DNA from 2 places in the Aurantimicrobium photophilum genome. Region 1 is predicted to be linked to the other one. Evidence: predicted binding sites of a transcription regulator. Region 1 holds the regulator's gene; the other holds the start of a gene.

Region 1 (15,745 bases):
CACGAGCACTTGATGAACAGCATTCGTCTGTATGGTGAAGTTGTTGTTCCACGCGTGCGTGAATTGCTCGCTGAGATGGATAAGTAACATCTCGTAACGATACCCCTAGGGGTATATGCTGTAACCATGGTTCGGCCCAAAAAAATCGTGGTTATTGGTGGTGTTGCTGGCGGAATGTCGGCAGCTACTCGTCTGCGTCGTCTCGACGAGACGGCACACATTCTGGTGCTCGAACGCAGTGGTTATGTCTCCTATGCGAACTGTGGCTTGCCCTATCACCTGAGTGAAACCATTGAAAAGCGATCGCTTCTCATTCTTCAAAACCCCATTACGTTGGGTGCTCGATTCAACTTGGACGTCCGCGTCCGTCATGAAGTTCTCTCGATTGATCGTCAGTCCAAAACTGTCACCATATATGACAGGGTCTGGAAAGTAACCTACGTCGAAAAGTATGACTATCTCGTCCTTTCACCAGGTGCCAAAGCCACCATGCCTGAAGGTCCAGATGCCAAGTGGATTTTGGCCATGCGCACAGTGGAAGACATGGATAAGGCCATTGCGTGGTTGTATCCCAACCCTGAACATGCCGTGATTCTTGGTGGGGGATTTATCGGTCTCGAGCTTGCAGAGAATCTCATCAAACGAGGAATGAAAGTCACTCTCATTCATCGCGGCAAACAGCTGTTGAGCTATCTCGACCCAGAGCTTGCTATCGCGGTTGCCCAACGAGTGCGCGCATCGGGGGTTGATCTTCGTTTAGAGAGTTCCATCACTTCTTTTACGCGAAACAGCGTAACCCTTGCGGATGGAGAAGTTATCAGCACCGATGTCATCTTCTCAGCACTGGGTGTGAAGCCAGAGGTTCATCTTGCTGAAGAAGCTGGACTCAAAATCGGTCACAACGGTGGAATTTGGGTAGATAACGAACAGCGGACTTCAGATCCCAATATCTTTGCTGTCGGTGATGCTGCAGAAAAGATTGATGCGATTTCTGGTGATGAGCGGCTTGCCACCCTTGCAGGATTGGCTAATAGACATGGCCACTCGGTAGCGAACGCGATTGCAGGGGCACGCACTGTTCCCGCAACTCCAACACTGGGAACATCCATTCTTTCCTTCGATGGCTTAGTGGCCGCAACAGTGGGTTGGAGCGAAAAGGCATTACGTGCAGCTGGACGTCCTGTCCGAGTAATCCATACCCATCCCGCAGATCATGCTGCCTACTATCCAGGTGCACAAACCATGAGATTCAAGCTCATGGTGGATCCTGAAACTGATCTCATTCTCGGTGCCCAGGCTGTGGGCGGTCACGGTGTGGATAAGCGCATTGACGTCATTTCAACAGCAATCTTTGCGGGAATCACTGCTAGTGATCTTGCTCAATTAGAACTTGCCTATGATCCCCAACACGGTTCTGCCAAAGACCCCATCAACATGCTCGGGTATGTCAATAGAAACATTGCAGAGGGTCTGACCAAGGTCATTGAGTGGCATGAACTCGATAGTGCACTGGATTCGGGTGCTGTGCTTGTTGATGTTCGGACCGAGGGCGAATATAAGTACGGACATATTGAAGGAAGCCTCAGTTTTCCGATCGATGTTCTCCGCGAGCACATCAGAGAACTTTCGGGTCAGAAAGTAGTTGTGTACTGCCAAGTTGGTCAGCGTGGTCACACAGCTGCGCGCATCTTGGCGCAAGAAGGAATTGACGTAGTCAACCTCAACGGTGGCTATCTCACGTGGAAGGCTGGCATGGCCTCGAAAGGAGATCAGAAATGACTGACGTAACACCCGAAGAGCAGAAGGCAATAGTCAATCGCCTCAAGCGAGCTCAAGGTCAGCTGGCAGCTGTGATTACAGCTGTGGAAGCAGGCGGAGATTGTCGTGCAGTGGTCACGCAGCTTTCAGCCGTTTCAGGTGCCATTGATAAGGCTGGTTTTGCCATCATTGCGAAGGCGATGCAGGAGTGCATGGCCTCAGGTGAAACAAAAGAGAACGCGCCGACCGTTGCGGAGCTCGAAAAGCTGTTTCTCTCCCTCGCCTAGCTAAACTCCAAACATGGCCAAGCCCAAGCATCCAGTAGCACTCTGGTTTGCTGTCATTGCGGGAACACTCGTGACGGCGTTCATGACCGTTTTACTGTTTACACAGCCCGCCATAGACCGGGTAGGTAATCCCCAGAACTACACCCAGATTTACCAACGTCCCGTCATTGAACCTTGGGGCGTTCACCCCCTTGAGTTCTACGTTGAAGACTCTCTTGCGAACATGACACTCGAGCAAAAGATTCGCTCGCTCATCATGGCTAATCAACCAGGAACTGATCCTGCATCTTTGCAGTCTTTCGTCTCGTCTAATGAACTTGGTGGATTCATTGTCATGGGCAGCAATGTTCCCGAGACCCCAGCAGAACTCACTGGCATTACTACAGCGATCGCTGGCTCTGCAGAGTTGCCTCGTTTGATAGGGATTGACGAAGAAGGTGGGTTGATTAAGCGCCTGCCTTATGACGCCTATGCCGGCGCTGACACCTTGCGCAATGAGCCTGTTTCATCCACATTGACTGCATTCACGTCGCGCGGTGATCTTCTCAAGAGTCTTGGGGTGAATCTGAACTTCGGTGTGGTGGCAGATGTTTCTAGCGACCCGCAATCCTTCATCTATGGTCGTTCCTTTGGAGCAGATGCCGCGGCTACGGCTGAACGAGTGGCAGCTGCCGTCACGGGTGAAGATTCATCGGTGATGAGCACCATCAAACATTTCCCCGGTCATGGCAGTGCGCCTGGAGATTCCCACATCGGTGTTCCCACATCTCCACTGACGTATGACCAATGGCTCTCCACCGATGCGATCCCATTTCAAGCCGGTATTGATGCTGGAAGCTCAATGGTGATGTTTGGCCACTTAGCCTTCCCGGCCGTGGATTCCTTGCCTTCATCGTTGTCGCCTCTATGGCACAAGATTCTTCGTGAAGAGATGGGTTTCACGGGTGTCATCATTACTGACGACATGACGATGATAGAACACTCACGTCTTCCCGAGTATGAAAACCGCGTAACGAACGCGGTCTCTGCGTTAGCTGCAGGCAATGACGTCTTGCTATATGTCCCAGGTCCAGATTTTGATCCAGGAGCAATCGTTGCGGGTGTGTCAGCGGCTGTTCAGTCGGGGCAGATTTCTCAGGAACAACTTGATGATTCAGTCCGAAGAGTATTAACTTTGCGACGGGAACTCTTCCCTGAGGCAAATTCCTGGATGCCACCCTGTGATGAGCGCTGCTTTATTCGGGTGACGTATTAGTCGCCCGTGCCCGTAATTTCGTCACGAATACGGCGAAGGTTTTCCATGAGGAAACCAATCAAGATCCAGTTATATCCAGACGGCGGACTTAGTCTGATGGGTTCAGTCAGTGCTGGCATTTCTTGCGTATCTGGATGAGCTTGTTTCATGGCAGGAAGACCAGCATCCCGGACCAGCAGTCTCAGGTCATGTCCTGAACGCATGAATTCTTCAGCTATCTGAGCAATTCCTGGTTCGGCAATAACTGTTTCGTCATAGTTGTCCCGAACACCTCGGGCAACACCTATAGTTCTGGTCACTAAAACAGCGAGTTGTTCAAGAAGCAGTTGCTGTGCATCAAGATCTTTGCCGTGCGTTCCCTTGAATACATTGAAACGAAGACTTTCCTGTGCTGAACGCAAAGTCGCTTGTGCTTTATCTAGTTGGGGTCTGAGGTTGCGTGCACGGGTATTGATATTGGACAAGACTTCGTAGCTTGTCTCTCTGCGAAGCACACTTCCAATGTCTTCAAGTACTTCGGCAATATTGGCGCCTAACTCAGCAATCGCTTGTTGAGATGGTCCAATCGCTACAGGTGGAACGATCACCGCATTGACAATAAAGGCAATGGAGGCACCAATGAGGGTTTCCACAATGCGCCCTGCTGCATATTCAGGAGTTGCAGATCCAATTGCAATGACCAACATGGCGCTGATGGCAATTTGATTGGCTGTGCCAGGAGTGAATTTGAATAACCAGCCCGCGATAAAGGCCACCATAATTGCGGCAAGGACGAGCCAGCTATGGTTGCCGAAGATGAGGCTTGCGCCCAAAGCGATGGCCACACCGAGAACGACGCCGGTGCTTCGTTCGATGGCTTTTCCCAGCGACTGGTTAATGCTGGGTTGGATGACAATGATTGCCGCTATCGCCGCAAAGATGGGTTGCTCGTTGGGATAAACCCACAACGCAGCAAACCAAGCCAAAAGCGTGGCAATGATTGTCTTGGCTAACTGCAGAAACGGAATGCGCTTCTTTGTCTGGACGTTGGACACGATGCTCACGTATTCACCGTATTGGTTTGTCTCAACACCCGCTTCAGGGCTCGCCTGTAGTTCTCCACCCCGAGTAAAGCGGTAGGTCTACTCACATTCTTCAAAAACCTGGATGTGTTCGCATTCTGAATATCTACTCTCATCACATGTCGTGGTTAGGTGATCAATTCAGGCGTTTGGCTGGATTGGATGATGCATCACAATCTGATGTCTTCCTCCAGGACAATTCATCTCATCGAATCAGAGTACGAGTTGCCGTAGGTGCTGCCACCGTCGCTGGACTAGCCATCGTAGTTATTGCGATTCTGTCCTCAACAATTGCTTCAGCCGGCAATCAAGTTCACGTTCCACTCGATCTCACAGCGTCACCATTAGTCACAACCGAGGAGGAGACAAGCCCATTGGGAACGGTACTTATCCATGTCATTGGAGAAGTGACTAGTCCAGGCATTTACGAACTAGAGAGTGGTTCTCGAGTTATTGACGCTGTCATGGCAGCTGGGGGATTAAGTCCTCAGGCTACTGAGTGTGGCATAAATCTCGCACGAGAAGTCAGAGATGGTGAACAAATAGTCATTTCCTCTCAGCAAGCAGGGTGTGCCACTGGTGAGGGAAGTGCAACTGGTTCTTTGGTGTCGTTGAATCAGGCAACAGCAGAGCAGTTTGATTCATTGCCGGGCATAGGACCGACTCTTGCCAATCGAATCGTCCAGTGGCGAGATAGTAACAACGGCTTTTCTTCTGTCGATCAGCTCAACGAGGTCTCCGGTATAGGTGACAAATTGTTTGCCGGAATCAAAGATCTCGTTTCATTGTGAACAAGGTCAGAATTGAGGCAGATCTCCGTCTTTCCATACCCGTTCTCGTGGGCTGGAGTGGTCTCGTTGTTGTTCTGAACGTAGACATTCCTTTGTTCAGTCCGTCAACTAGTCATTTTGGCTTTGTAGCAGTTCTTGCGCTTTCAGGATGCTTCACCCTGAAAAGACTCCCGATACTTGGTCTCACAGTTCTTACATCCTCAGCTGTCTTGCTGTCCTGGCTCATCCAATTACCCCATCATGTTGATGTTCTCCCCTGGGAGAAGACTCCGCCCATAGAGATCCCCTGGTGGTTAGTGTGGGCGGAACACCTGAGAAATTCCTTCTTGGATGCGGCATCCACGCTTCCAAGTTTCGGTGGTCAGCTCATACCGGGGTTAGCAATTGGAGACACCAGCAGAGTTAGTGAACACCTTTCACACTCAATGAAAACGGTTTCGCTCACACACATCACCGCAGTGTCTGGGGCGAACATTGCCATTGTTACTGCAAGTGTGATGGCTATCGGTGCACTGTGTGGGGCTGGTCGGCGGGTACGCCTTGTCATTGCAGTTTGTGCACTTGTTGCATTTGTCATATTGGTCACGCCTCAACCCAGCGTTCTTCGCGCTGCGGTGATGGCTGTAGTCGTGATGATTGCACTGTTTAGCGGAAGACCAGGTTCTGGAATACCACTGTTAGCTTTTGCGACTCTCTTGATGCTGATGTGGAATCCCTGGTGGGCCATAGATTACGGATTCATACTTTCCGTTTCGGCAACCGCAGGATTGCTTCTCTTTTCAGGGCCACTTGCTTCAAGTTTGAATAGATGGTTACCGCTATGGCTTGCCACCGTGATAGCTATTCCACTCTCGGCTCAATTGATGTGTCAGCCATTCATTATTTTGCTGAATCCACAACTTCCTACCTATGGAGTGCTGGCAAATGTCATTGCTGCACCAGCGGCACCGATAGCCACCGTCATTGGCCTTGCAGGATGTTTGTTGACGTGGTGGATACCCGGTGTAGCTTTCCCACTGCTGTGGTTATCGTGGCTACCCGCTGAATGGATCGGTCAAACCGCAACAGTTCTCTCCCGATTCCCCGAATCGCAACTCCCTTGGATTTCTGGTCCGGTTGGGGCAATCACTGCAGCATTTGTTTCTGTAGTGATTTTGCTGATGTTGCTCTCTTCGAATAAACGAGTGAGGAACACTCTGGCAGTGAGTGTCGTTGTCACCGTTATCACTTTGACTATTACTTCAGTAATGAGTGGGCTACGTTTCACCGCAAGTATTCCGCCCGATTGGAGCATTGCCGCTTGCGATGTTGGTCAAGGTGACGGATTAGTCCTCAGAAGCGAGGAACGTATTGCGGTTATTGATGTTGGTAGAACCCCCGAGCCCCTCAGACATTGCCTTGAACAGCTCGGAATCACTCATATCGACCTGTTGGTTCTTACCCATTTTGATAAAGATCATGTGGGTGGATTAGAAGCCGTATTAGGGAAAGTTGATGTCGCAGTTGTAGGCAAAGCAGAAAACGCGGAGGATCAAGGACTGCTAACTGAACTAGCGCGTTCGGGAGCTTCACTGCACAGAGGAACGCAAGGTCTTACAGGTGCATTGGGTGAAGCGCAGTGGCAAGTTCTGTGGCCAGATGAACATCACCCACTCATGGATATGGGGAACCCAGGATCGGTAACTCTGTTGTTAACTTTCCCACGGTTTAAGGCACTGTTTCTGGGTGATCTCGGCAAAGAAGCTCAGTTGGCCATGATGAGCACAGTGCATCTGCCTCAAGTTAACGTTGTGAAAGTTGCGCACCACGGTTCAGTAGATCAGAGCTCAAGTTTGTATGAACAGATACAACCTCAGATAGGCATCTTCTCAGTCGGTCAGGAAAACGATTATGGTCATCCTCGGCGAGAAACACTCGACATGTTGAGTCAGCTTGGAACACTCACGCCTCGGACGGATCAAGATGGACTGATTCTGATTAGTGAGAATTCGACGGGGTTGAGTGTCTGGACTGAGCATTAGGCTAAAACCATGGCAGGTAAGGCAAAGATTGCGATTGAGCAACTCTCATGGAACAACGCTAAACCTGCTCCCATCGTGCTTGTCAGCGGTGCAGAAGGATTTTTAGCTGACCGAGCTACACAGCGAATCCGTGAAATTCTTCGAGATGCAGATGCGTCCTTAGAAGTCAGTGATTTGGATGCCAGCAGCTATGCTCCTGGTGAATTATTGACGTTGGCCAGTCCGTCATTGTTCGGCGAACCTCGTTTGATACGAGTCAGTGACGTTGAAAAATGTAATGACGAATTTCTTCTAGAAATGCTGGATTATGCAGAGTCTCCCGACACTGACACCACCGTTGTGTTGCGGCACGGTGGGGGAGTGCGCGGTAAGAAACTGCTAGATACCCTGCGTGCAGGCACGGGCGGTGCTGTCGAAATTGTGTGCGCAGAGCTCAAGAGCGATAACGACAAGTTTGATTTTGCCGGTAATGAATTCCGAATTGCCGGACGCAAAATTGCACCAAGTGCACTTCGTTCACTGGTTCAAGCGTTTTCTGGGTCAGGTTCAGAACTCGCCAATGCTTGTCAGCAACTCATCGCTGATGCAGATGGCGACATTTCCGACAGGACTGTTGAGGATTACTACGGTGGTCGTATCGAAGCTACTGCGTTCAAGGTGGTCGATTCTGCAGTAGCAGGACGCCTAGGTGACGCCTTAGTTACGTTGCGTCACGCCTTACAGTCAGGTGCAGACCCCGTGCCAATTGTGGCCACCTTTGCTTCCAAGTTGAGACTGATGGCCAAGCTCTATGGCGAACGTCGAGGTTCTGGTGAACTTGCAGGAGCATTAGGCGCTGCTCCCTGGCAAATAGATCGTGCCCGGAAAGATCTATCGGGCTGGAGTGAAACGGGCCTGGGTAATGCCATTGAAGTGATAGCTCAAACAGATGCCAACGTTAAAGGTGCTTCTCGGGACCCCATTTATGCCTTGGAACGTATGGTCAATGTCGTTGCCAGTTATGGCAGACGCTAAGCCGGAGCGCTTAAACAAATATGGCCCCCACAATCGTGGAGGCCATATTCATAAAGTGTGCTTAGAGAGCAGCAACCTTCTTAGCAATAGCTGACTTGCGGTTAGCGGCGTTGTTCTTGTGAAGAACACCCTTGCTTACTGCCTTGTCAAGCTTCTTGCCTGCGGTCTTCAGGGCTGCTTCAGCAGCTGCCTTGTCTCCGGTTGCAACTGCGGTGCGAGCTGCACGGACAGCGGTCTTAACCTCTGACTTCACAGCCTTGTTGCGCTCAGTTGCCTTTGCGTTGGTGCCAATTCGCTTGATCTGCGACTTAATGTTTGCCACGTTAACCGTGTCTTTCACTCGATGTTTGTACGTTTGGATTGTGTCGCACCAGAGGTAGAGGGCTCTTCGCGACGAATCGTGTAGGTGGGACTACACGTAAGCCAAGAACCAACACTACCAGTAAGTGTGGCAGTTGCTAAAACTGTGTCGCAGTTCGTGGGAGACTAGAGGTTCTATGTCTCCACGTGCTACGAAACCACTGCAACCTGCGTCAACAGACCCAGCGAAGATTCGCAACTTCTGCATCATCGCTCACATTGACCACGGCAAGTCGACCCTTGCCGACCGCATGCTTCAGATCACCGGCATCGTGGATGACCGTTCCATGCGTGCACAGTATCTAGACCGCATGGATATCGAACGTGAACGTGGCATCACCATCAAGAGCCAGGCAGTTCGTATGCCCTGGGAACTCAATGGTGAGACCTTTGCCCTCAACATGATTGATACACCTGGTCACGTTGACTTCACGTATGAAGTGAGCCGTTCATTGGCTGCGTGTGAAGGTGCAATTCTTCTTGTTGACGCAGCACAGGGAATTGAAGCGCAGACTCTCGCAAACTTGTATCTGGCGATGGAGAATGACCTCACCATCATTCCAGTGCTCAACAAGATTGATCTTCCTGCTGCTGACCCAGAGAAATATGCCAAAGAACTGGCAGATCTCATTGGTGGCAAGCCAGAAGACGTCCTGCGTGTCTCAGGTAAGACAGGCATGGGTGTTGCGGAATTGCTGGACCTCGTAGTGGAGAAGATCCCAGCACCTGTGGGCAACGCAGATGCTCCTGCACGCGCCATGATTTTTGACTCCGTCTATGACGCTTACCGTGGTGTTATTACCTACGTACGCGTCATTGATGGAGCGCTCAAGCCCCGACAACGTATTCAGATGATGAGCACCAAGGCATCTCACGAACTCATCGAAATCGGAGTGAGCTCACCCGAACCCATCCCTTCCCAGGGCCTAGGCGTGGGTGAAGTGGGTTATCTCATCACCGGCGTTAAAGATGTTCGTCAGTCCAAGGTCGGTGACACTGTTACAGACTTCACTAAGCCAGCAACCGAAGCACTTCCGGGTTACACCGACCCAAAGGCGATGGTCTTCTCAGGTCTCTATCCCATTGACGGTTCCGATTACCCCGTTTTGCGTGAAGCCCTAGACAAGCTCAAGCTCTCTGACGCTTCGCTGAACTATGAACCAGAGACTTCGGTAGCTCTCGGTTTCGGTTTCCGCTGCGGATTCCTCGGGCTTCTTCACCTTGAGATCATTACTGAGCGCCTCGAACGAGAGTTTGGCCTTGACCTCATTGCAACAGCACCGTCTGTGCCCTATGAAGTCACAACCGAAGACAAGAAGACCGTCACCGTCACTAATCCGAGTGAGTACCCTTCCGGAAAGATCACTCGAGTTTCTGAGCCCTTAGTGCGCGCAGGTATTTTGACACCTAAGGATTACGTTGGCACCATCATGGAGCTGTGCCAGAGTCGCCGCGGAAACCTGCTGGGCATGGAGTACTTCGGAGAAGACCGTGTTGAGATGAAATACGAGATTCCTCTGGGAGAGATCGTGTTTGACTTCTTCGACCACCTCAAGAGTCGAACCCAAGGGTATGCCTCCCTGGACTATGAAGAAGCTGGTGAACAGGACTCTGACCTCGTCAAGGTAGACATTCTTCTCCAGGGTGAACAAGTAGACGCATTTAGTGCGATTGTTCACAAGGACAAGGCGTATGCCTATGGCCTCATGATGACGGAGCGACTGAAGAAGCTCATTCCTCGTCAACAGTTTGAAGTCCCTATTCAGGCAGCTATTGGTGCGCGAATCATTGCCCGCGAAACCATTTCTGCTATTCGTAAAGACGTTCTTGCTAAGTGCTACGGCGGTGACATCACCCGTAAGCGCAAACTTCTGGAAAAACAGAAGGAAGGTAAGAAGCGCATGAAGATGGTCGGTCGCGTTGAGGTTCCACAGGAAGCCTTCATTGCTGCGCTTCAAGGCGATGAAGAAGTGAAAAAGAAATAATGTCTGAAACACAACGCCGATCCAATTTCAGTGGGGATCGCGCCGTGAGCTATGGCTCTGTCGGCGCGACTCAGGCAGCAGATGTTCTGGTCTTCCCACCAGCTGGTTTTCGTTCAGCACAGTCTGAATTTCGCCTCGGAAGCGGTCAAGAACGTTTTGACACGGCAACTGCTGCTTTGATGACCTGGGGAGTTCCCAAGGGCTCACATCTCGAGGTCGTCTCAGTCAATGAAGCACACTCCGAGGGGTATAACGGATTGCTCTTCAACGAGTTTGGTGCCCCCGTACCTCCAACTGCAGATGCGTTGGATCAATTATTTGCTCCTGATGGAACCCCATATTTATCCGCTGGTACGACAGTCGAACTTGCCAAGTTGTGGAGTCCCTCTGAGCTCACATCAAGTTACCGTGTCATCTATGTTGTTCGTGAAGAACGACGCATGGGTTATGCCCTCGGCACTTTGGACTACGAACCCGTCATCGGTGAAGAATTCTTTAGCGTTGAATGGCGTGACGACGATTCTGTGTGGTCTGTCGTTCGGTCTGTGACGGCAATTGCAGAGGGTAGGAAGTATTTCTACCTCACACCTTTGATTCGTTTGCGTCAGTGGCTCCAGCGTCGTCAATACGTTCGTTCTTTACTTCCTGCTCGTACCGCATAACTGATGGCTGGGCCGCTGCCTGAAGGCAATGACATGCCAGCTGATGGTTCATTGCCAAATGGAGTCAATGTCGGTGCCGACAGTCGGACCATGAGTGCATATATTCACGTTCCGTTTTGTCGTGTGCGTTGCGGATACTGCGATTTCAATACCTACACAGCTACTGAACTTCGAGGAACCTCACAATCGACATATATCGATGAGCTTTCTCGTGAGATTGAACTCTCTGGGTCAGTGTTGACTCGTGCAGGTGTGCCAAAGAGACCGCTCACATCAGTGTTTTTTGGGGGAGGAACACCAACCCTCCTCCCAGCCAGGGATCTTGTGCGTGCTCTCGAGCTGGTGCGCGACGAACATGGACTTGATTCACATGCTGAAATCACAACCGAAGCAAACCCTGACACGATTACTCCTGAATATGTGCAGACCCTTGCGCAGGCTGGATTTACTCGCCTCAGTCTGGGAATGCAGTCAGCTATTCCCTCTGTATTGGCAACTCTCGACAGAACGCACAACCCAGCTTCTGTTTCCGCCGCAGTCCAGGCAGCACATGAGGTTAGCTTAGAAGTCAGTATTGACCTCATTTATGGAACGCCAGGGGAGACGCTTGATCAATGGCGCCAATCTCTGGAAGCAGCAATCTCACTGAATACTGGGCATATTTCTGCCTACGCGCTCATTGTCGAAGACGGCACAGCACTCGAGCGACGGATACGTCGTGGTGAATTGCCAGTACCGGATGACGATCTCGAAGCCGATATGTATGAATTGGCTGATGAACTTCTTACAGCTGCTGGTTTTCAATGGTATGAAGTCAGTAACTGGTCTAAGTCTTTAGAGCAACGCTCAGTACACAACCTCACTTACTGGCAAGGAAACGACTGGTGGGGTTACGGGCCTGGAGCTCATTCACATATCGGTGGAACCAGGTTTTGGAATGTGAAGCACCCAGCTGCTTATGCTCAACGTCTTTCTCTGGGCCAATCACCTGCTGCTGGGTGGGAACAGCCCCATGAGGAAGCGGTTGCACTTGAACGTGTTCTTCTAGGTAGTCGAATTCGTGAGGGGATTTCCACCCTCGAATTCGAACCGAACATAGTTGCTGGACTCATCGCTGATGGACTTATTGACGGTCATTTCGCGCTCAAACACAACCTCGTGCTTACTGTTGCAGGACGTCTTCGCGCAGATGAGGTTGTGCGCAGGCTTACCTTCTCCTAACTCAGCAGACAGGGCTAACTCGGGGTAGTATTAGCACTCAGAATGGTCGAGTGCCAGCGATGAATTGAAGGAGGATTGCATGGTTTCTCAACGCGGTCTTGAAGTCCTTCGAGCAATTGTTCAGGACTATGTTTCTTCACGTGAACCAGTAGGTTCCAAAGCAATTGTGGATCGTCACCAATTTGGTGTTTCTGCAGCAACCATTCGCAACGACATGGCCCTGCTGGAGGAAGAAGAGCTCATTGTTGCTCCCCACACCTCGAGCGGTCGAGTTCCAACTGATAAGGGCTATCGACTCTTCGTTGACCATCTTGCTGAGGTCAAGCACATCAGTACTGCTCAGAAACAGGCCATCGATCACTTTCTCGATGAATCAGTAGATTTTGATGAACTCCTCGGGCGAACCGTTCGTCTTCTTTCGCAGCTCACAAACCAGGTTGCAATAGTTCAATACCCCACTCTGGGAGCAACTCGTGTTCGTCATATCGAACTCGTCTCTCTTGGTAATCGACGCGCACTCTGTATTGTCATCACCGATAACGGCCGAGTCGAACAGAGATTGCTCGATCTCGACACTGACGTGTCAGAAGCTGATTTGTCTGAACTTCGCTCGAGTATCAATGCCCAAGTTGCAGGAAAGCTTCTCACAGAACTTGCTGAATCAGTTGTTCTTTTGTCCACATCGGTTTCTCCGCACCTGTCTTCTGCAACAAACCACATTGCGTCTGCATTGAGTGACAGCATCCAAGCAAATCGACAGCAGAAGTTGGTTATGGCAGGCACGGCTAATTTGGTGCGTACTGAGGAAGATTTCCACGGCAGTATCTATCCTGTGCTTGATGCAATTGAAGAGCAGGTCATCCTTCTCAAGCTCCTGACCGAGATGAAGGCTGACGCTCACGAGGTGGCTGTCAGCATTGGTCGGGAACACAGTAATTCTGGTTTAGAGCAAACAAGTCTTCTCGCCACGGGATACACCTCCGCTGGGGAGTCAGCGACTCTAGGTCTGCTTGGTCCTACTCGTATGGATTATTCCAACAACATCGCTTCAATTCGGGCAGTTGCTCGATACCTCACACGCGTCCTTGACGCTCAATAACGTTCAAACCAAAGGAGATTGCCTTCGTGGCTGATCATTACGACGTGCTCGGTGTCTCTCGTGACGCGAGCCCAGAAGATATTAAGAAGGCGTATCGACGTCTAGCGCGTGAACTGCACCCAGATGTAAACCCTGACGAGACCTCACAGGAGAAGTTCAAGCTGGTTACTCACGCCTATGAGGTGCTGAGTGACCCTGTTCAACGTCAACAGTATGACCTTGGACCTCAAGCAGGATTTGGTGGTGGAGGGGGCTTCAGTGATTTTGGAGACATCTTCTCCACCTTCTTTGGCGGGGGACAGCAACGCGGTCCTCGTTCACGCATGGAGCGCGGTCAGGACGCACTTCTTCGCGTAGAAGTAGAACTCGCAGAAGTGATATTTGGAGTTCACAAAGATATCGAGATCGACACCGCAGTTGTGTGTGAAACCTGTGAAGGCTCGTGTTGCCAGCCTGGAACATCGCTTGCAACATGCGACATTTGTGGCGGTTCCGGAACCATTCAGCGTGCTGTTCGTTCGCTTCTGGGCAACGTCATGACCTCTAACCCCTGTGGAAGCTGCCGTGGCTATGGAACTACCATTCCCGCACCCTGTAGCTCTTGTCAGGGACAGGGTCGAGTTCGCGCCACGCGTTCGATTCCACTCGACATTCCTGCCGGTGTGGACACGGGAGTTCGACTCCACATGACCCAAGCCGGTGAAGCAGGTCAAGCAGGCGGAGTCAATGGAGATCTGTACTTTGAGATCAAGGTCAAAAACGATGAGATCTTCAGCCGTGACAACGATGATTTATTGTGCACGCTCGAGATTCAAATGACCGATGCCATTTTGGGCACCAAAGTAACTGTCCCCGCACTCGATGGTGACGTCACCGTCGACATCAAGCCAGGTACTCAAGGTTCTGAAGTGGTGACTGTGAAAGATCGCGGAATTACGCGTTTGCGTGGAAATGGACGTGGTGACCTCAAGGTAGGTATACATATCGTCACGCCCACCAAGCTCAGTGGCAAAGAGAAAGATTTGATTGAAAGCTTCGCCAAGGGGCGTAAGCAACCAGCTCCACAACTTGCTCATTTCCAACAGGGAATGTTCTCTAAGCTTCGTGATCGATTCTTCAACGTCTAAACATGGCTCACTTTTACCTCCTGGAAACTCTCGAATCCACAACTGTGGGTTCGACGATTGTTCTTGAGGGTGCAGAAGGAAGACACGCGGCCACTGTTTCACGTGTGCGTGTGGGTGAACCCTTTTCTCTCGGTAATGGTCGAGGCCTCGTCGTCGCAGCTGAAGTGCTTTCCACATCCAAGGACTCCGTCGAACTTCGTGTCGATTCTGTAGAACAGATGACGCCTGAAACTCCTCAGATTTATTTGGTCCAGGCTCTTGCAAAGACCGACCGCGATGAACGTGCTGTTGAAGCTGCCACAGAATTAGGAATCGATGTTGTCATACCGTGGGCGGCAGATCGAAGTATTTCAAAGTGGGAAGGCCCCAAGATTGACAAAGGTCGCTCTCGCTGGTCAGCCATTGTTCGAGAAGCCACCAAGCAGTCCATTAGAGCCTTTCTCCCTCGTGTTGGACCCCACCTCAAAACAGCTCAACTGATTTCTGAGCTTGAGGGAGTTCACATCATTGTTCTGGACCCCACGGGTACTGTTCCGTTGAGTCAGATTGAACTCGATGAGAGAGACATTGCTTTAGTTGTGGGGCCTGAAGGCGGTATTACTGAGGCCGAGCTCGCTCGCTTCAGCGAAGCTGGGGCATCAACAGTGACATTAGGTTCCAACATTCTTCGAACGTCAACTGCAGGCCCTGCGGCCTTAGCCATCATTAACGCCAAGCTGGGGCGTTGTTAAGCTAGAGATATGACTGACGCAGCTGAATCCATCTTCACCAAGATCATCAACCGGGACATTCCTGCAGAGATCTTGTTTGAAAACGATCGCGTGATTGCTATCCGTGACATCGCTCCACAAGCTCCAGTCCATTTATTGGTAGTGCCCAAGGTTCCTCACTATTCCAACGTGACAGAACTTGCCGCTGGGGATCCTGAACTTCTTGCAGAGATTGTTGCAACGGCTCACAATCTGGCAACTCTTCACGCCAATGGCGAATACCGCCTCGTCTTCAATTCCGGAGAAACAGTGGGGCAAACGGTTTTCCACGTTCATGCACACGTCCTCTCCGGTGGACTCCAGGAGCAGTCACTTGCCTAATTCCTCGGCAGAA
Region 2 (15,745 bases), 680 kb from region 1:
AGCCTTTGACAAGGTGGCCAGAATACTTGGTCTGCCCTATCCCGGTGGTCCCCACATCGACCGCGTTGCCGCAGATGGTGACCCCAAAGCTATTCGTTTTCCTCGCGGACTGACCCTGCCTAAAGACATGGAGAAGCACCGCTACGACTTTTCCTTCTCGGGACTCAAGACAGCGGTTGCCCGCTGGGTTGAGGTGCGCAGGGATGCCGGCGAAGAAATCCCCATCGCCGATGTGGCCGCCAGCTTCCGTGAAGCTGTCATTGATGTTCTCACCAGCAAAGCTATTGCCGCCTGCAAAGACTATGGCGTTCCTAGGCTGTTGCTCGGCGGTGGTGTGGTGGCCAATGCACGCCTGCGCGAAGTCGCGCAGCAGCGTGCTACGTCGGCCGGTGTGGAACTTCGTATTCCTGCCTTCTCCCTGTGCACAGACAACGGCGCCATGATTGCCGCACTGGCTTCAGAGCTGATTATGGAAGGCGCAGAACCTTCCTCGCTGAACTTTGGAGCTGACAGCACTCTCCCAGTTACAGACATCCATGTTCACTAAAATTGAACTATGACTGAAAAAGCTGCACCCAAGACCCCCAAAGCAACAAAGCCTGTCACTGTGGTGACCCCTGAGGCAGTTCCCGTTGCCAAGACCAACGTGTTGGCCATTGTTGCCCTCGTTGCCGGTATCGCGGGTCTGACCGTGATCCCCTTTGTTTCCAGCATTGTTGCTGTGGTGACCGGACACATGGCACGCAAGGAAGTTCGTCGCACCGGCGAGCAGGGTGAAGGCCTGGCACTCGCCGGTCTCATCACCGGTTACATCGGCCTAGGCCTTGGTGTTCTCGTCGCTGTTCTCCTCATTGCCTTCTTCGGCATCGTGATTGCTTCTGGCATGAACGGCTACTACGACTACTAACAACTATTTCCTTTCACGCCACCAACCGTTCGCGGTTGGTGGCGTGAGTGGTTAAGCGCAACTAGTAACAACGGGCATTGAGCACAAGAATAGAAAAGCTATGGCTACCGAGATCTTCAACTACTTCACTCAGACTGAGCTCCCCTCACCAACCCTTCCCGATTCGGAAGTAGTGGAGCTGGTTCACAAGTATTTCGGTGTTGCCACCACTGCTTCCTCCCTCGGCAGCCAGCAGGATCAGAACTTCGTTCTGCGCCTGGCTCACTCAGGGGATGTCCTGGGAGTTCTCAAGCTGAGTAACCCTGCCTTCTCGGAGGCTGAAATCCAGATGCAAGACGAGGCAGCTGCCCATCTGGCAGGCAAGATTGACCTGCGCATTCCCTCGATTGTGGAAGGTGAACAGGGTGCGATGTCGGCGATGTGGGAAACATCGCAGGGACATATTCACGCACGCGTGATCAAGTTCATCCCCGGCACCAACTTCATGGGCTCGGATTACCTCTCCCCACATGCCATCGCGCGCATGGGTGAGATTGCAGGACTGGTCAGCACGGGCCTGGCAGATTTCTCTCACCCCGCCAGCGGTCGTGTGCTGCAGTGGGACCTCCGCTATGCGGAAAAAGTGATTGATCAACTCCTCTCCGAAGAGCCTGATGCCGACGTGGTCTCTCTCGTTCAGCGCGCGGTAGATGTCACAGCGCCGATCATGGCAACTGTTGGTCCCAGCCTGCCTCAGCAGATGGGTCACTTCGACATCACCGATGACAACATCATGTGTCCAGATAAGCACTCGGTTCCTGACGCAGTGCTCGACTTCGGTGACGTGGCGAAGTCATGGGCTGTGGGCGAGATTGCCACCACGGTGTCCTGCATGCTTCACCATGACGGTGTTTCACCGGTCAGTGTTCTTCCGGCGATCAAAGCGTTCCATTCACTTCGTCCCTTGAGCGTGGACGAGATTGAGGCGTTGTGGCCATTGGTCATTCAACGTGGTGCTGTCTTGGTCTTGAGTGGACGTCAACAAAGTCGCATCGACGAACACAATGACTACGCCACGAGTGCGCTCGATCGGGAGATGCGCATTCTGGTGCAGGCACTCTCTGTTCCACCTGCCGTCATGGCCGCCACCATTCGCCACAGCCTGGGGCTCAGCATTTCCTCAGCTCAGTGGACCGGAGGCAATGTGCTTTCTTCGGTGACCAAGGCCGAGATCCTGGATGCGAGCACCACTTCCACACTCAACGATGAAGGTGCCTGGCTTTCTGCAGACACTCTGGAGAAGGCAGCACTTGCTGCTCTCGACAACGGATCAGAGCTTGCTGTGCTGCCTGCGTGGTTACCGGTTCTCACCGGTGCACCTTCTCGCACACAGAGCTCACCCGATGTCATCCCCACCCACGCCACGATCTGGCTGGCACAGGCCACAGAGGTTTCTTCACCGGGTGCAGTTGAATCACAGCCTGGTGTTCTCACCGTGACGGTGGATGGCCACAGTGTTTCTTTCTCCGCTGAGGGAATCAGCGGATCCACTCTTCCTGCTCGTCAAGCGATTACCGTTTCGACTGTCCACGAGAGCCTCGACGTTCCAGACAGGGTTACGGCAGAACTGGCTATTGGTTGGCGCAGCCTGCTGGGAGATCCCACCGAGGCACTCGGTATCGAGATGGGTCATGTGGCAGACCCTGAGCTACTTCTCGAGCGCCGCGAACATGTTCTGGCTGAAGTGCAGGAGCACTACTACCAGCACCCACCACAGATGGAACGCGGTTGGCGCGAGTACCTCATGGACACCAACGGTCGGGTTTATCTCGACATGGTGAACAACGTCTCTTCAGTGGGTCACGCTCACCCTCGCGTGGTGAAGGCAGCGGCGAACCAAATGCGCCTGCTCAACACAAACTCACGTTTCAACTACCACGCGATTACCGAATACGCCGAGATGATTACAGAGACCCTGCCACCTGAGCTGGACACCGTCTTCTTCGTGAACTCGGGTTCGGAAGCAGTAGACCTCGCCCTGCGCCTGGCCATGGCCTACACAAGCCGACCCGACATTGTCTGCATGCGGGAGTCGTATCACGGCTGGACCTATGCCAGCGATGCGGTGTCCACCTCGATTGCAGATAATCCCAATGCGTTGAGTACTCGCCCTGACTGGATCCACACCGTGGATGCGGCCAACTCCTACCGCGGTATTCACCGCGGCGTGGATGCAGTGAAGTATGGCCCCGAGGCCGTCAAGGTGATTGAGGGTATTGGCAAGCCCCTTGCCGGTTTCATCAGTGAGTCCTACTTCGGCAACGCTGGCGGTGTTGCTCTCCCCGATGGGTATCTCAAGCAGGTCTATGCCGCTGTGCGTGCCCAGGGCGGCCTCGCCATTGCGGACGAAGTCCAGGTTGGCTTCGGCCGCCTGGGTGAATGGTTCTGGGGATTCCACCAGCAAGGTGTGATCCCTGACATCGTGGCCGTGGCAAAGTCCATTGGTGGCGGTCACCCCATTGGGGCCGTGATCACCAGCCGTGAGATTGCGAACCGCTATCGCACTCAGGGCTACTTCTTCTCTTCTACGGGCGGATCACCCGTCTCCAGCGAGATTGGCAAAGCCATCTTGGGCATCATCAAAGATGAAGGCCTCCAAGAAAACGCATTGAAGGTGGGCAGCCATCTCAAGCAGCGCCTGCAGGCACTGTCGGAGAACTACCCCATCGTGGGCAGGGTTCACGGCTCTGGTCTCTACCTCGGTCTGGAGTTCATTAGGGACACGGAGACCCTCGAGCCAGCAACCGAAGAAACGGAAGCTATTTGTAATCGCCTGCTTGAGCTCGGTGTGATCATGCAACCCACGGGGGATTACCAAAACGTGCTCAAGATCAAACCGCCACTGGTGATTACTCAAGAGTCTGCCGACTACTTCGTGGACATGCTGGAGCATGTCCTGAAGACCGGCTACTAAATTAGAACTATGACCACACCACGCCAGGAACGTTTAGCCAGCTGGAATCCCTGGGCCATAGTCGCAATGGCCTGCGTGCTGCTGCTTCTTGTGGGAGTGCTTGCCGTGTTCTTCGGAAACAAGGCACTCAATGAAATCAAGAAGAGCAACCAGCGGGGATTGAAGCTCGCTCAGTGGGCGGTTGTGCTGGGCTATGTCGAGATTGTCTCGGGCGTGATTGTGCTCACCGCCATCTTGGCAATTACGTATTAGAGGCGCTGAGCAAGAATTGCCACGCGGCGCTCGCCAAGGCGGGTCAAGAACAGCGTTGCGCTGTTCTTACCTGAGAGGCTCAGGCGTTTGCGGAACTCGGCAGGGTCGATATCCACACCGCGCTTCTTGATCTCGAGTGTGCCAATGCCTCGTGACTTGAGTTCCTTAGCCAGCACCTTTACATCCAGTGCAAACTCGTGCACCACTTCAAAGGTGGAAGCAAAGGGTGTGCTCACAGCCACGTCACTGCTCATATAGGCGATGTGCTCGTCCAGCATGTGAGCACCAATACTTCTGGCGAGGTCGCCAATGAGACGTGCACGAATAACAGCACCGTCTGGCTCATAAAGAAACAGTCCCAGTTCGCCCACTTCGGCATCTGTCGAGTCGGTAGCAGCGGTGAGTTCGTGGAGTCCCTCCGCATTCATCACCAGGGCAGCTCGGGTAATGCCGTCGCGCTTCAACGGGCCAAACCAGAGGCCCACCTCAACCACGTCACCGTTAACTGAGATCCACTGCGCTTCGCAGGTGTCAGGAATAAGGTCGCGGTCAAAGCCGGGGCCGAGCTTGATGCCGGTGGGGAGTTTCTCTGCCAGGCCGAATGCGAAGTCGAGCGAGGGGGAGTAATCCTCTGCGTTGGCTAGGCGGTTGGTGTTGGTGTGGCCGGAGGTACGACGGGCGGGGTCGAGATAGACCGACTTCACGTCAGAGAGATCTGTGTCTTCTGCTTTGCCATGACTAACCCTGGCTTCGGGAAAGGGGGAGAGGTTGTAGGTGGTGATGGCGGCGGTGACCTCGTCTGCATCCACGGCATGAACCTGCAGACCTGCCCCGGCGAAGGCCAGGGCATCTGCCCCAATTCCACAGCCAAGGTCGGCCACGCTTGTGAGCCCTGCGCGAACATAACGGCCGGCATGCAGGGCAGCAACGGGCAAGCGTGTGGCCTGCTCGAGCCCTGCTTCGGTAAAGAGCATGCGCTGGGCAAAGTCCCCGAACTTGGCCACAGCTTTGCCGCGCAGCTTGGCTTGGGTGAGCACAGTGGCCACTAATGACGCGGAATATCCGTCTTTGCGTAAGCCGGCAACAATCTTCAGCACGTCTGTGCTGGAAGTGTAGGGAGGCAGAGAGTCCAGCAACGCTACCCCTTCGGGGGTGAGTAATTCGCGTAGTTCAGCGCTCTCCATGGTTGTAAACCTACCAATCCTTGAGCTGGCACTCACATTGCGCGAGTGCTAGTTCACGCCGTACACTCGTAGTTAGCACTCGATACGTTCGGGTGCTAATCCCATACTTAGTTCAAGAAAGAGGTCAACCGTGTCGGTCGCCATCAAGCCGCTCGAAGATCGCATTGTTATCAAGCAGGTAGAAGCCGAGCAGACCACTGCTTCCGGTCTCGTTATTCCTGACACTGCCAAGGAAAAGCCCCAGGAGGGCGTTGTCGTTGCAGTAGGCCCCGGCCGCATTGACGACAACGGTAACCGTGTTCCTCTGGACATCGCCGAAGGTGACAAGGTTATCTACTCCAAGTACGGCGGAACCGAAGTGAAGTACGCAGGCGAGGAATTCCTCGTTCTCTCGGCTCGCGACGTTCTCGCAATTGTTGTTCGCTAAATTCGTTTAGCACTCACTGTGGCTCCGGTTTATCCGGAGCCACAGTTGTTTAAGCGACCTTCTGAACTATCCACAAGGCCCTTAACGACTCTTATGGGTGTCAGTGGTTGGAGCTAAATTCTGGCCATGGCATTCAAGCGGGCAGACAAAGTTTTTGTAGATGAATCGAAAGAACGTGGCTATTTTCTGGTAGCTACAAGTTCAGAAATCAACACACTCCGAGATTCAGATAAGGCTCTGAGGAAACTGCTAAAAACTGGCCAACGACGCCTTCACTTCAAAAGTGAGAGCGACAGCCGTAGACGCGAAATTCTGTCTGTAATGTCCAGATTGGATTTGAGTGTGACCGTATTTGTTTGCCAGGGGCTTTCTGAAAAAGAGGCTCGAGCCTTATGCCTTAAGGCTCTAATTGGTATGGCGGTAGATTCGGAAATCTTCTCGTTAGTCATTGAGCGTGATGAGTCCATCGTGCAAGCTGATCGGCGAGTGATTGCCGGAATACTCCTAGCGCAGGAAACCTCACTGCAATATTCGCTTGTTGGTCCTCACGAACATCCACTGCTGTGGGTGAGCGATGCTGTTGCGTGGTCATTCAACAGCGGTGGTGACTGGCTCAGAAGGAGTAGCCCCATTGTGGACGAAGTAATTTATCTCACTTAAAAAGTGTGAGCCTGGCTCGCGAACCGTCCGGAACACTGCCAAGCTCTAAGGGCTACTGCCCGCCACTGCTCTAATGATACGCGAGCTGGATGAAAATTTCTAGTCACTGTTAGCACTTCATTGGTTGCAAAGGATAGTCAGAGGTTGCTCAGGAGTAGGCTCGAACCATGTCTTCTCCCGGTGCATCTGCTGTGCCCGAGAAGCTCTCTCGTTCCGGCTTGCTCTACGCTTTTGGCGCTTATGGCCTATGGGGATTGTTCCCGCTGTACTTCCTCATGTTGGAGCCGGCTACCCCCTTTGAAGTTGTTGGCTACCGCATCCTGTTCTCTCTGATCTTCTGTGCCTTCTTGATTGCGGTCACCAGGAACTGGAAGAAGCTGTTCGCCATCATGGCGCAGCGCAAGCTCATGCTTACTCTCGGTGTTGCAGCGGTTCTGATCTATATCAACTGGCAGGTCTTCATCATCGCGGTGTTGAGTAACCATATTGTGGAGTCCTCACTGGGCTACTTCATCAACCCCATCGTCACGGTGGTGTTGGGTGTGTTGGTGCTGCGCGAGAAGCTTCGTCCCCTGCAGTGGGTTGCCGTCGGTATCAGCTTTGTCGCCGTCATTGTTCTCACTGTGAGCTATGGCACCATCCCCTGGATCTCGCTGACCTTGGCGGCGTCCTTTGGTCTCTATGGCTTAATCAAGAAGCGCACCGGTGGCGTCGTCGACGCCATTAGCGGCCTCACCATTGAGACCATCTGGATGACGCCGGTGGCGATCATCCAGTTGATCATTGTGTCCAACCTGGTGGGCCTGACCTTCTTTGGCTATGGCATTCCCCACACCTTGCTTTTAGCTTCTGCCGGTGTTGCCACGGCAGTGCCCTTAATCATGTTTGGTGCTGGAGCCAGGCGTCTACCGTTGACCGCCATCGGTTTGATCCAGTACTCCACACCCGTCTTCTCGTTCTGTATGGCTGTCTTCGTCTTGCACGAACCCATGCCACCGGTTCGCTGGGTGGGCTTCTTCATCATTTGGGTGGCACTGATCGTGCTCACCACAGACATGCTGCGCAATGGCAAAGCAAACAGACTCGCTCGCGCAGCAGAAGAGCTCACTATCGAATAGAGCGCGTGCCATCAGCACGAACTGGGAATCTGGTCGGTACTGTTGAGCGGTAAGTTCGCTTTGATGAAAAGGGTTACCGTGGGTTTCAACAAAATTGCCACCGTGTTCGTTGCTGGTGCAGTAGTTCTCGGAATGGCTGCCTGCTCGGGCGGTTCCGCCGTTACTCCCACCGTGACCCCGACTGCTGTAAAGCCTTCCGGTGATGGCATCTTGCGCATCGGTGACATGACCCCGGTCTCGGGTGACCTTGCTGCGTATTCGGCAGCACAGGCTGCCGGTGTTGACCTCGCTGCTCAGGAAGTCAATGAGCAGGGTGGTTACAACAAGGTTCCCGTTGAGGTGCTCCACCGCAACGCAGGCGATGGTGACCCTGCTGCTACCGAAGCTAGCTTCAACGATCTCGTCTCGCGTGGCGTGGACGTCATTATTGCTCCTGCTTCGGCAACAGTGGTTGCCACTCTGGAAGAACTCGTAGCGAAGAACGACAGCAATGTGGCCATCGTCTCCATTGCCAACAAAAAGACTGCTCCTAAGGGAGCAACCGTTGCCGCGATCACTCCAGATGAGACACTGAGCAAGCGCCTCAAGGCGTCAGACCCCAGCCTGTCGGAGCTCGGTTACGGCGCTGAAGCGTATGACCTTGCCATTGCATCCATCCTGGCTGCCACCGTCAGCAAGGATGACGGCGGCGCATCCATTACTCAGGGCCTGATCGCCGTTACCCTGCAGACCGGCTTCCCCTGCACCAGCTACGGCATGTGTGTCTCGGCTGTCGGCGACAAGCAAGCCATCAACTACACCGGCCCTGCAGGCCAGATCAACTACGACCCCACCACCGGTGTTGCCTACTTCGGCAAGACCATCGACGTGGCCAAGAAGTAGTCACACGCACAATTTCTCCGTTTTAAGCACCAGATAGGCGTTTTCGCCTGCTTTTGTGACGCTTTCTTTCGGTATCAAACAGTTTGTTACCTAGTTGTAACCCGCAAATGTTGTCTGGGGAAACATCTCTCGCCTATTTTGGTAATACAACAGTGCGCATCGTTGCGCTCTGATTACATAAATCACCAAGGAGTACCATGCGAGAAATTTCTCTCCGCACTCGTGCACTCGGTGGTCTTGCTCTCGCAGTAACCTCAGCACTCGTGCTGGCTAGCTGTGCAAGCGGATCAACCGACGGTGGCTCATCAGACTCTGCCTACAAGGCAGCTGACTGTGCAGCTGACAGCACTAGCGACAACACCTTCAAGGTAGGAACCCTCCTGCCCATCACCGGTAACCTTGCCTTCCTCGGCCCACCCGAAATCGCTGGTGTTGGTCTTGCAGTAGCAGACATCAACGCAGCTGGTGGCGTTAACGGAACCGACGCTTGCCTCTACAGCACCGACTCCGGTGACTCGAGCGATATGTCTGTTTCTACCGCTTCGGCAGAAGACCTCATCAAGCAGAAGGTATCGGTTGTACTTGGTGCAGCTTCTTCCTCCGTATCTCTCAACGTTGTTGACTCGTTCACCGAGGCTGGCATCGTGGAGATCTCTGCTGACACCTCTGCAGCCCTTTCCGGCTACAGCCCCTTCTACTTCCGCACCGCACCACCAGACACCGTACAGGGCTCTGCTCTCGGTCAGCTGATCACCGGTGACGGAAACTCGAAGATTGCATTCCTCGTATTCAACGACTCCTACGGAACCGGTCTTCGTGACTCGACCGAGGCTTCCATCGTTGAAGCTGGTGGCTCCGTTGTATACGGTGCCAAGGGCGCTGGCCAGGAGTTCCCTCCTGCTCAGACCACCTTCTCTTCTGAGGTAACTGCTGCTCTGGCTACTCAGCCTGACGCACTCGTAGTTATCGCATTCGACGAGACCAAGGCAATCATCCCCGAGCTCGTAGCTCAGGGTTGGGACATGGCTAACACCTACTTCACCGATGGAAACACCGGATCCTTCGAGAAGGACTTTGAAGCAGGTACCCTCGAAGGTGCTCAGGGAACCATTCCTGGTGCAGCTCCTTCGGACGAGCTGAAGGCACTCCTCGGCAAGTACTGGTCTGACGTTCAGGGCGAAGAGCTCACTGACTTCAGCTACGCTGCCGAGTTCTACGACGCAACCGTTCTTGCAGCACTTGCTGCAACCAAGGGTGGCGCAACCACTCCTGCAGCAATCCAGGAAAACCTGGCTGCTGTATCGGGTGCTAACGGTGGCGAAAAGTGCACTACTTACGCTGACTGTGTAGCTCTCATCAAGGATGGTAAGGACATTCAGTACCAGGGTCCATCTTCGGTTGGTCCTTTCAACGCTAAGAATGACCCATCCTCCGCGTTCATCGGTATCTACAAGTACAACGATGTAAACGTTCCAGTATGGGCATCCGCTGTTGAGGGTAAGTCCTAAACAGTAAATGCACTGAAGTTGTCACCCCCTGGGCCTTGGCCCAGGGGGTGACCTCTTTTAACTCGGTTTGTACTTGTTCCACCAGATCTTGCCATCTCTGAATTTGTCCACATCTAGATCGGCGCAGCATTTACAGATCCTGCTGACAGTTAATCTGCGCAGATGAGTGAAAAAACAACTTTACATTTAAGTAAAGTTTCCCGTACGCTGATTTATGTGGGAACACATTTTGCAATTGAATGTGCCATTCGAAAGGATGGCACTTCGCCTGCCATGAGGATGCTGAATCAGCTTGCGCAGGCCCGGGTGGAGATTCCAGATTTTCCACCACCGGATACTGCTCAACCATTGTTTCTAACCGATCTGATGATTTTCATCAAGGAAATCGCAGATGGGTACCTGCCTCGGTCAGGTGCTCTGAATTACCTCACAGAGGGCGTATGGGAACTAAAAAGAGAAACGATTCGCATCACCTTTTATGACACTGATGGAGCGGGGAATTTCCACGGTCACCAACGCAAGAGTTTCCTTGAAGATCAGTTCTATCCGATTTTGAGATTAGGGCACAGTTTCGTCAAACAATCAGCGAAAACGTCTCAGGAAGATATTAATCTGGCACTCCTTACTAGAAAAGAGGACATTGATTATGACAAAGCAAGCTAAGGCAGCACTTACGGTGTTTGATGACCTTGGCACCTCTCCTCTGGGTGCTCGTGAACTTGCCGCGTCTCAACTTACAAATGATGCGCTTGTTCTTCTTCAGACAGCGTTGTCGAGTACAGGTGTCACTCAGAAACAACTGGCAGAAATATTGGGCATTGGCGAAAGTCGTGTTTCCCAAGTTGTGAATGGTGATGGCAATCTCAAACTCACTACCTTTGCCAGATACATGAGAGCTTTGGGTTACGCCGTCACGTTCAACGTCACACCTGTGGAACGCACTAGTCCTGAACTAACCCGTGAACGCAGAAAACCAGCGATCACCTCAAGCCAGAGGAAAGTCATCAACCCTTAGGGGTTGAATTACTCCCACTCAATAGTTCCTGGTGGCTTGCTGGTGACATCCAGCACGACGCGGTTCACGCCAGCAACCTCGTTGGTAATGCGGTTCGAGATCTTGGCCAGGAGGTCGTAGGGAAGACGAGTCCAGTCTGCAGTCATCGCGTCTTCTGAAGACACGGGACGCAAGACGATGGGGTGACCATAGGTGCGGCCATCTCCCATGACGCCCACGGAACGCACATCAGCCAGAAGAACAACAGGGCACTGCCAGATCTGGTCGTCGAGACCTGCAGCGGTCAGCTCGTGACGCACGATGGCGTCTGCTTCGCGGAGTAGGTCCAGACGCTCCTGAGTGATCTCACCGACGATGCGAATACCGAGGCCGGGACCAGGGAAAGGCTGGCGCCCCACGATTTCGTGGGGAAGACCGAGTTCGCGACCAATGGCGCGGACTTCGTCCTTGAACAGGGCACGAAGTGGCTCCACCAGCTCGAACTGCAGGTCATCAGGAAGACCACCCACGTTGTGGTGGCTCTTGATGTTGGCAGTTCCACTGCCACCACCAGATTCCACCACGTCGGGGTAGAGGGTTCCTTGAACCAAGAACTTGATGGGTTCGCCATCGGCAGCAGCTTCGGCCATGAGGTCGCGTTCTGCCTGCTCGAAGGTGCGAATGAATTCGCGGCCAATAATCTTGCGCTTAGTCTCAGGGTCGCTGACACCTGCGAGGGCGTTCAAGAACTGCTCGCGCACGTCCACAGTCACCAGGCGAATGCCGGTGGCCTTGACGTAGTCTTCTTCAACCTGGCGGCGCTCGTCCTGACGGAGCAGACCGTGGTCCACAAAGACACAGACCAGCTGGTCGCCCACAGCCTTGTGAACAATGGCCGCTGCCACAGCGGAGTCAACACCGCCAGATAGACCGCAGATCACGCGGCTGGTGCCCACCTGAGCGCGGATAGCAGCAACCTGCGTCTCAATGACGTTCTCGCTGTTCCAGTCCGCAGGAAGCCCAGCACACTTGTGCAGGAAGTTCTCCAGTAGATCCTGACCACACTCAGAGTGCTTGACCTCAGGGTGCCACTGAACGCCGTAGAGACGGCGTTCGTCGTTGGCGAAGGCCGCAACAGGAGTTGCGTCCGTCGAGGCAACGACGGTGAATCCTGCCGGTGCGGTGGCGACCTGGTCACCGTGGCTCATCCACACTGTCTGAGTCGTGGGCTGTCCGCCCACGAGAGCGTGGTCTGCCTTAACAGCCATGTCGGTTGCGCCGTATTCGCGTCCCCCCGTCTGGGCAACGGCTCCGCCAAGGGCCTGAGCCATCACCTGGAAGCCGTAGCAAATACCAAAGACGGGAATGCCGAGTTCGAGGATGGCAGGGTCGAGTGAAGGAGAGCCTGGCTCATAGACGCTGGAGGGGCCACCGGAGAGCACAATACCCACGGGGTTCTTGGCTGAGACCTCAGCAGCGGTAATCGAGTGGGGAACAATCTCGGAATACACGCCCGCTTCGCGAACGCGACGGGCAATGAGTTGTGCGTACTGGGCGCCGAAGTCAACGACGAGTACGGGCTGGGGCTGCGTCACGCGGCCTCTCCTTTTGCTGGGGTGGGGGATTGGAGAACAGAGGGGTCTTGGGTTGCCAGGAATGCCACAACCTTCTTGGCATAGAAGTGCTCAACAACGAAGGACAAACCAGGGATGATGCCACCGAGGGCAATGATGAGCAGCTTGCCAAAGCTCCAGCGCATCATGGACCAGATACGGAAACCGGCAAAGAGATAAACCACATAGAGCCAGCCGTGGATGACCAAGATGCCAATAGAGAGGTTGATAGCTTCAACGGTGTCGTTGGGAACAAGAGCCAGGAAACCCTGAGGGCCAAAGAGTTCAATCTCATAGCCAGGCTCAAGGAAGATGAAGTCACCAGTAGCAGGATCAACCATGCCGTTGGGGGCAACGAAAGCATTCGTGCGGTAGTCGATGCAGTACTTCAGAATCATCTCGGCAACGAGAAGAAGAAGGAACGTACCGGTGATGTAAGACATCACCTTGTAGAACTTCAGTGCCTTCGGAATCCGAGGGATATCAACGGTGCGCGGGGCTAAAGGCATGGCTCTAGTTTACTTCGCCTCGAGCTGAGCTTTTTCTTCGAGTTCACGCTCATAGGCGTCCTTGACCAGGCGCCACCAGATGAAGAATGCGAAGCCAGCGAAAACAATCCACTCCACGGCATAGAAGATGTTCAGCCAGTTCACGGAGCCCTCATTCATGGGCGGAATGGATTCAATAACGTCCAAACCCGAAGGGGCAACATCGGCCACGAGATAACCCTCATAGACCGGGCCGGTGAAGTCGGGCCAGAGGTTCACCAGCGACGCCACGGAGAGCGTGCTCTCCACAAAAGGCCCTTGGTCACCTTCGGGGACCACTGGTGCCTCGGTGGGCATGAAACGTCCCGTCACCACGGCAGGTTCAACCTCAGCAGCGGCATTGAGCTCGTCTTCCACGGCCAGCACCGTAACTTCGTCCGCAGCCCAGCCCAGAGCAATGGGCAGCGAGCCTTCTTCAGCGAGGAAGCGACCCACGAGCCAATACCCTGCCTCACCGTAGTTGAGTCGGCCAGTGAGCACGGTGTAGGAATCAGGAACGAGCACACCGGTGACTTCAGTCATATGACCACTGGCAACCTCGGAGGGTGCGATTCCGGGCACCTGTAACTCCACCAAGGGAATGATGGTCTCGGATTCAGCATCAATGGGCTGCGAGGCAATGATGGCTCGTTCGAGCTGCCATTGACCCAGCCACGCAAAAGCGGCAGCAGCTCCCATCACCAGGAGCAGGAACGCAATCCAGCGAACTTTCAGAGCAGTACGCAGCATCAGGCAGGCATCTCGGTAATCGAGGGCACGGCCGTGCGAATAGCGTTGGCTGCTTCATCAGTAGTTTGCTGCTCGGCAGCAAACTCTGCTTCGATGCCGAGACGGAAGTTCTTTACTTCCTTCTTTTCGTGAGCTGCGCTCCACCCGAGCAGTGTGCCCATGATCTTGCCCACCACGACAGCAGCTTCAATGCCCCGATCCCGCGTTTCAATGGTGAAACGCGTGCGACGGGACAGCACGTCTTCGATGTGCAGAGCACCCTCGTGAGTCACGGCATAGGTGACCTCAGCCAAAAGGTAGTCAGGGTTGCCAGGCAGTGACTCAGCCTGCGTGGGATCAGACGCAATGATAGCGAGCAGATCTTCTGCCATAGAGCCGTAGCGGTTGAGCAGGTGCTCCACCACAGACTTCGGCAGACCCGCACGCGCAGCGGTGCGCGTGCGACGATTCCAGGAGGCCTTGTAACCCGCAGCACCCAGCAGGGGAACCGATGCGGTCACACTGGCAGGGATAGAACCTTCACCAGCCAGGGTGTTGAGTTCTTCCACGGCCGCATCCACGGCGTCGTTGGCCATCACGCGGTAGGTGGTCCACTTACCGCCGGCAATGAGTACCAGCCCAGGCTTGGGCTTAACCACGACGTGTTCACGGCTGAGCTTCGTGGTGGATTCAGAGTCACCGGCCAGCAAGGGACGCAGACCCACATACACGCCCTCGATATCGTCGTGCGTAATGGGGTCATCGAGTACTGCGTTCACGTGATCGAGCACGTATTGAATATCTGTGGCGGTGGCAGAAGGATGTGCCTTGTCGTAGTGCCAGTCCGTGTCGGTAGTGCCAATGATCCAGTGGCGGCCCCAGGGAATAACAAACAGCACAGACTTCTCGGTGCGCAGCAGGAGTCCCATGACCGACTTGAAGCGATCACGCGGAACCACAATGTGGATTCCCTTCGATGCCCGCACGCGCAGCGTGCCGCCATCGTGGACAAGCTCTTGGGTGGTTCCGGTCCACACGCCGGTGGAGTTAATGACCTGTTTGGCGCGGATAGGGAATTCGGCGCCAGTCTCCAGATCGCGCACGGTAACCCCGACGACCTGACCCTTCTTCTGCAGGAAGCCAATGACCTCGGTGCGGTTCGCCGCGTGAGCGCCGTTGGCGACCGCCGTGCGAACCAGATTCACGACATAGCGGGCATCATCGACGCGACCGTCGTAGTAGCTCATGCCACCGATGATCCCGGAGGACTTGAGGCTGGGGGCTGCCAGACCAATCTGGCGCTTACTCAGGTGACGGTGGTGTCCGACGCCGGGGCGACGGCCACCGGCATAAGAAAAGATGTCATAGAGCAGCATGCCTGCACCCACATAGGCACGTTCCCAGATGGGGTGCTCCACGGGGTAGAGAAAACGAATTGGCTTGACCAAGTGGGGAGCCAACTGCTGCAGCAGCAACCCACGCTCGGTGAGCGCTTCCTGCACCAAGTGGAAGTCGAGCTGCTCGAGGTAGCGAATACCGCCGTGAACCAGCTTGGAGGAACGGCTCGAGGTTCCGGCAGCCCAGTCCTGTGCTTCGACCACACCGACGTTCAGTCCACGGGTAGCCGCATCCAGAGCACAGCCAGCGCCCACAATGCCGCCACCAATGATGAGAATGTCGAGCTCTTCTGCTGCCATGGCAGCCAGCGCTTCAGCACGGGACTGCGCATTGAGCACTCCTTGGCCTGAGGCCTGAGATGAAGCGGTGTCCGTCATGACTAGAGTGACACGTCAGCAGAAGGAGCAGTGGTAGCAGCACTGCCTGCTGCGCTGTAAGGGGCAACAACAACCTCCACGCGCTGGAACTCCTTGAGGTCGGAGTAACCGGTAGTCGCCATCGAGCGGCGCAGGGCGCCGACAATGTTGGCGGTGCCATCTGCCACAGCAGCAGGACCGTAGAGAAGCTGTTCGAGCGGGGCAACCTGGCCCACG

Evidence for each region. Region 1 encodes HrcA, which represses chaperone genes, less so after heat shock. Its sites were predicted from a motif close to TTNGCACTCGNNNNNNNCGAGTGCNAA; they were not measured.
Region 2: a site for HrcA is predicted at 5,322-5,348, ahead of groES (co-chaperone GroES). Genes of this name have one in related genera too.

The regions. Positions count from the first base shown of each region.
Region 1 is NZ_CP023994.1:889,865-905,609, reverse strand. Features, by position in the region: gene AURMO_RS04495 (LLM class flavin-dependent oxidoreductase) at 1-87, shown strand, start outside; gene AURMO_RS04490 (FAD-dependent oxidoreductase) at 127-1,779, shown strand; gene AURMO_RS04485 (metal-sensitive transcriptional regulator) at 1,776-2,045, shown strand; gene AURMO_RS04480 (glycoside hydrolase family 3 N-terminal domain-containing protein) at 2,059-3,300, shown strand; gene AURMO_RS04475 (FUSC family protein) at 3,297-4,343, opposite strand; gene AURMO_RS04470 (ComEA family DNA-binding protein) at 4,481-5,152, shown strand; gene AURMO_RS04465 (ComEC/Rec2 family competence protein) at 5,149-7,173, shown strand; gene holA (DNA polymerase III subunit delta) at 7,183-8,187, shown strand; gene rpsT (30S ribosomal protein S20) at 8,249-8,509, opposite strand; gene lepA (translation elongation factor 4) at 8,685-10,532, shown strand; gene AURMO_RS04445 (DUF1990 family protein) at 10,532-11,194, shown strand; gene hemW (radical SAM family heme chaperone HemW) at 11,198-12,415, shown strand; gene hrcA (heat-inducible transcriptional repressor HrcA) at 12,495-13,514, shown strand; gene dnaJ (molecular chaperone DnaJ) at 13,541-14,641, shown strand; gene AURMO_RS04425 (16S rRNA (uracil(1498)-N(3))-methyltransferase) at 14,644-15,372, shown strand; gene AURMO_RS04420 (HIT domain-containing protein) at 15,382-15,732, shown strand; gene AURMO_RS04415 (PhoH family protein) at 15,686-15,745, shown strand, end outside.
Region 2 is NZ_CP023994.1:208,934-224,678, forward strand. Features, by position in the region: gene tsaD (tRNA (adenosine(37)-N6)-threonylcarbamoyltransferase complex transferase subunit TsaD) at 1-547, shown strand, start outside; gene AURMO_RS01120 (DUF4190 domain-containing protein) at 557-907, shown strand; gene AURMO_RS01125 (aminotransferase) at 1,008-3,860, shown strand; gene AURMO_RS01130 (DUF4190 domain-containing protein) at 3,870-4,112, shown strand; gene AURMO_RS01135 (class I SAM-dependent methyltransferase) at 4,109-5,296, opposite strand; gene groES (co-chaperone GroES) at 5,427-5,723, shown strand; gene AURMO_RS08870 (hypothetical protein) at 6,138-6,383, shown strand; gene rarD (EamA family transporter RarD) at 6,551-7,501, shown strand; gene AURMO_RS01155 (ABC transporter substrate-binding protein) at 7,580-8,383, shown strand; gene AURMO_RS01160 (ABC transporter substrate-binding protein) at 8,581-9,891, shown strand; gene AURMO_RS01165 (hypothetical protein) at 10,054-10,554, shown strand; gene AURMO_RS01170 (helix-turn-helix domain-containing protein) at 10,538-10,906, shown strand; gene guaA (glutamine-hydrolyzing GMP synthase) at 10,915-12,480, opposite strand; gene AURMO_RS01180 (DUF3817 domain-containing protein) at 12,477-13,007, opposite strand; gene AURMO_RS01185 (SURF1 family protein) at 13,017-13,775, opposite strand; gene AURMO_RS01190 (glycerol-3-phosphate dehydrogenase/oxidase) at 13,775-15,529, opposite strand; gene AURMO_RS01195 (GuaB3 family IMP dehydrogenase-related protein) at 15,532-15,745, opposite strand, start outside.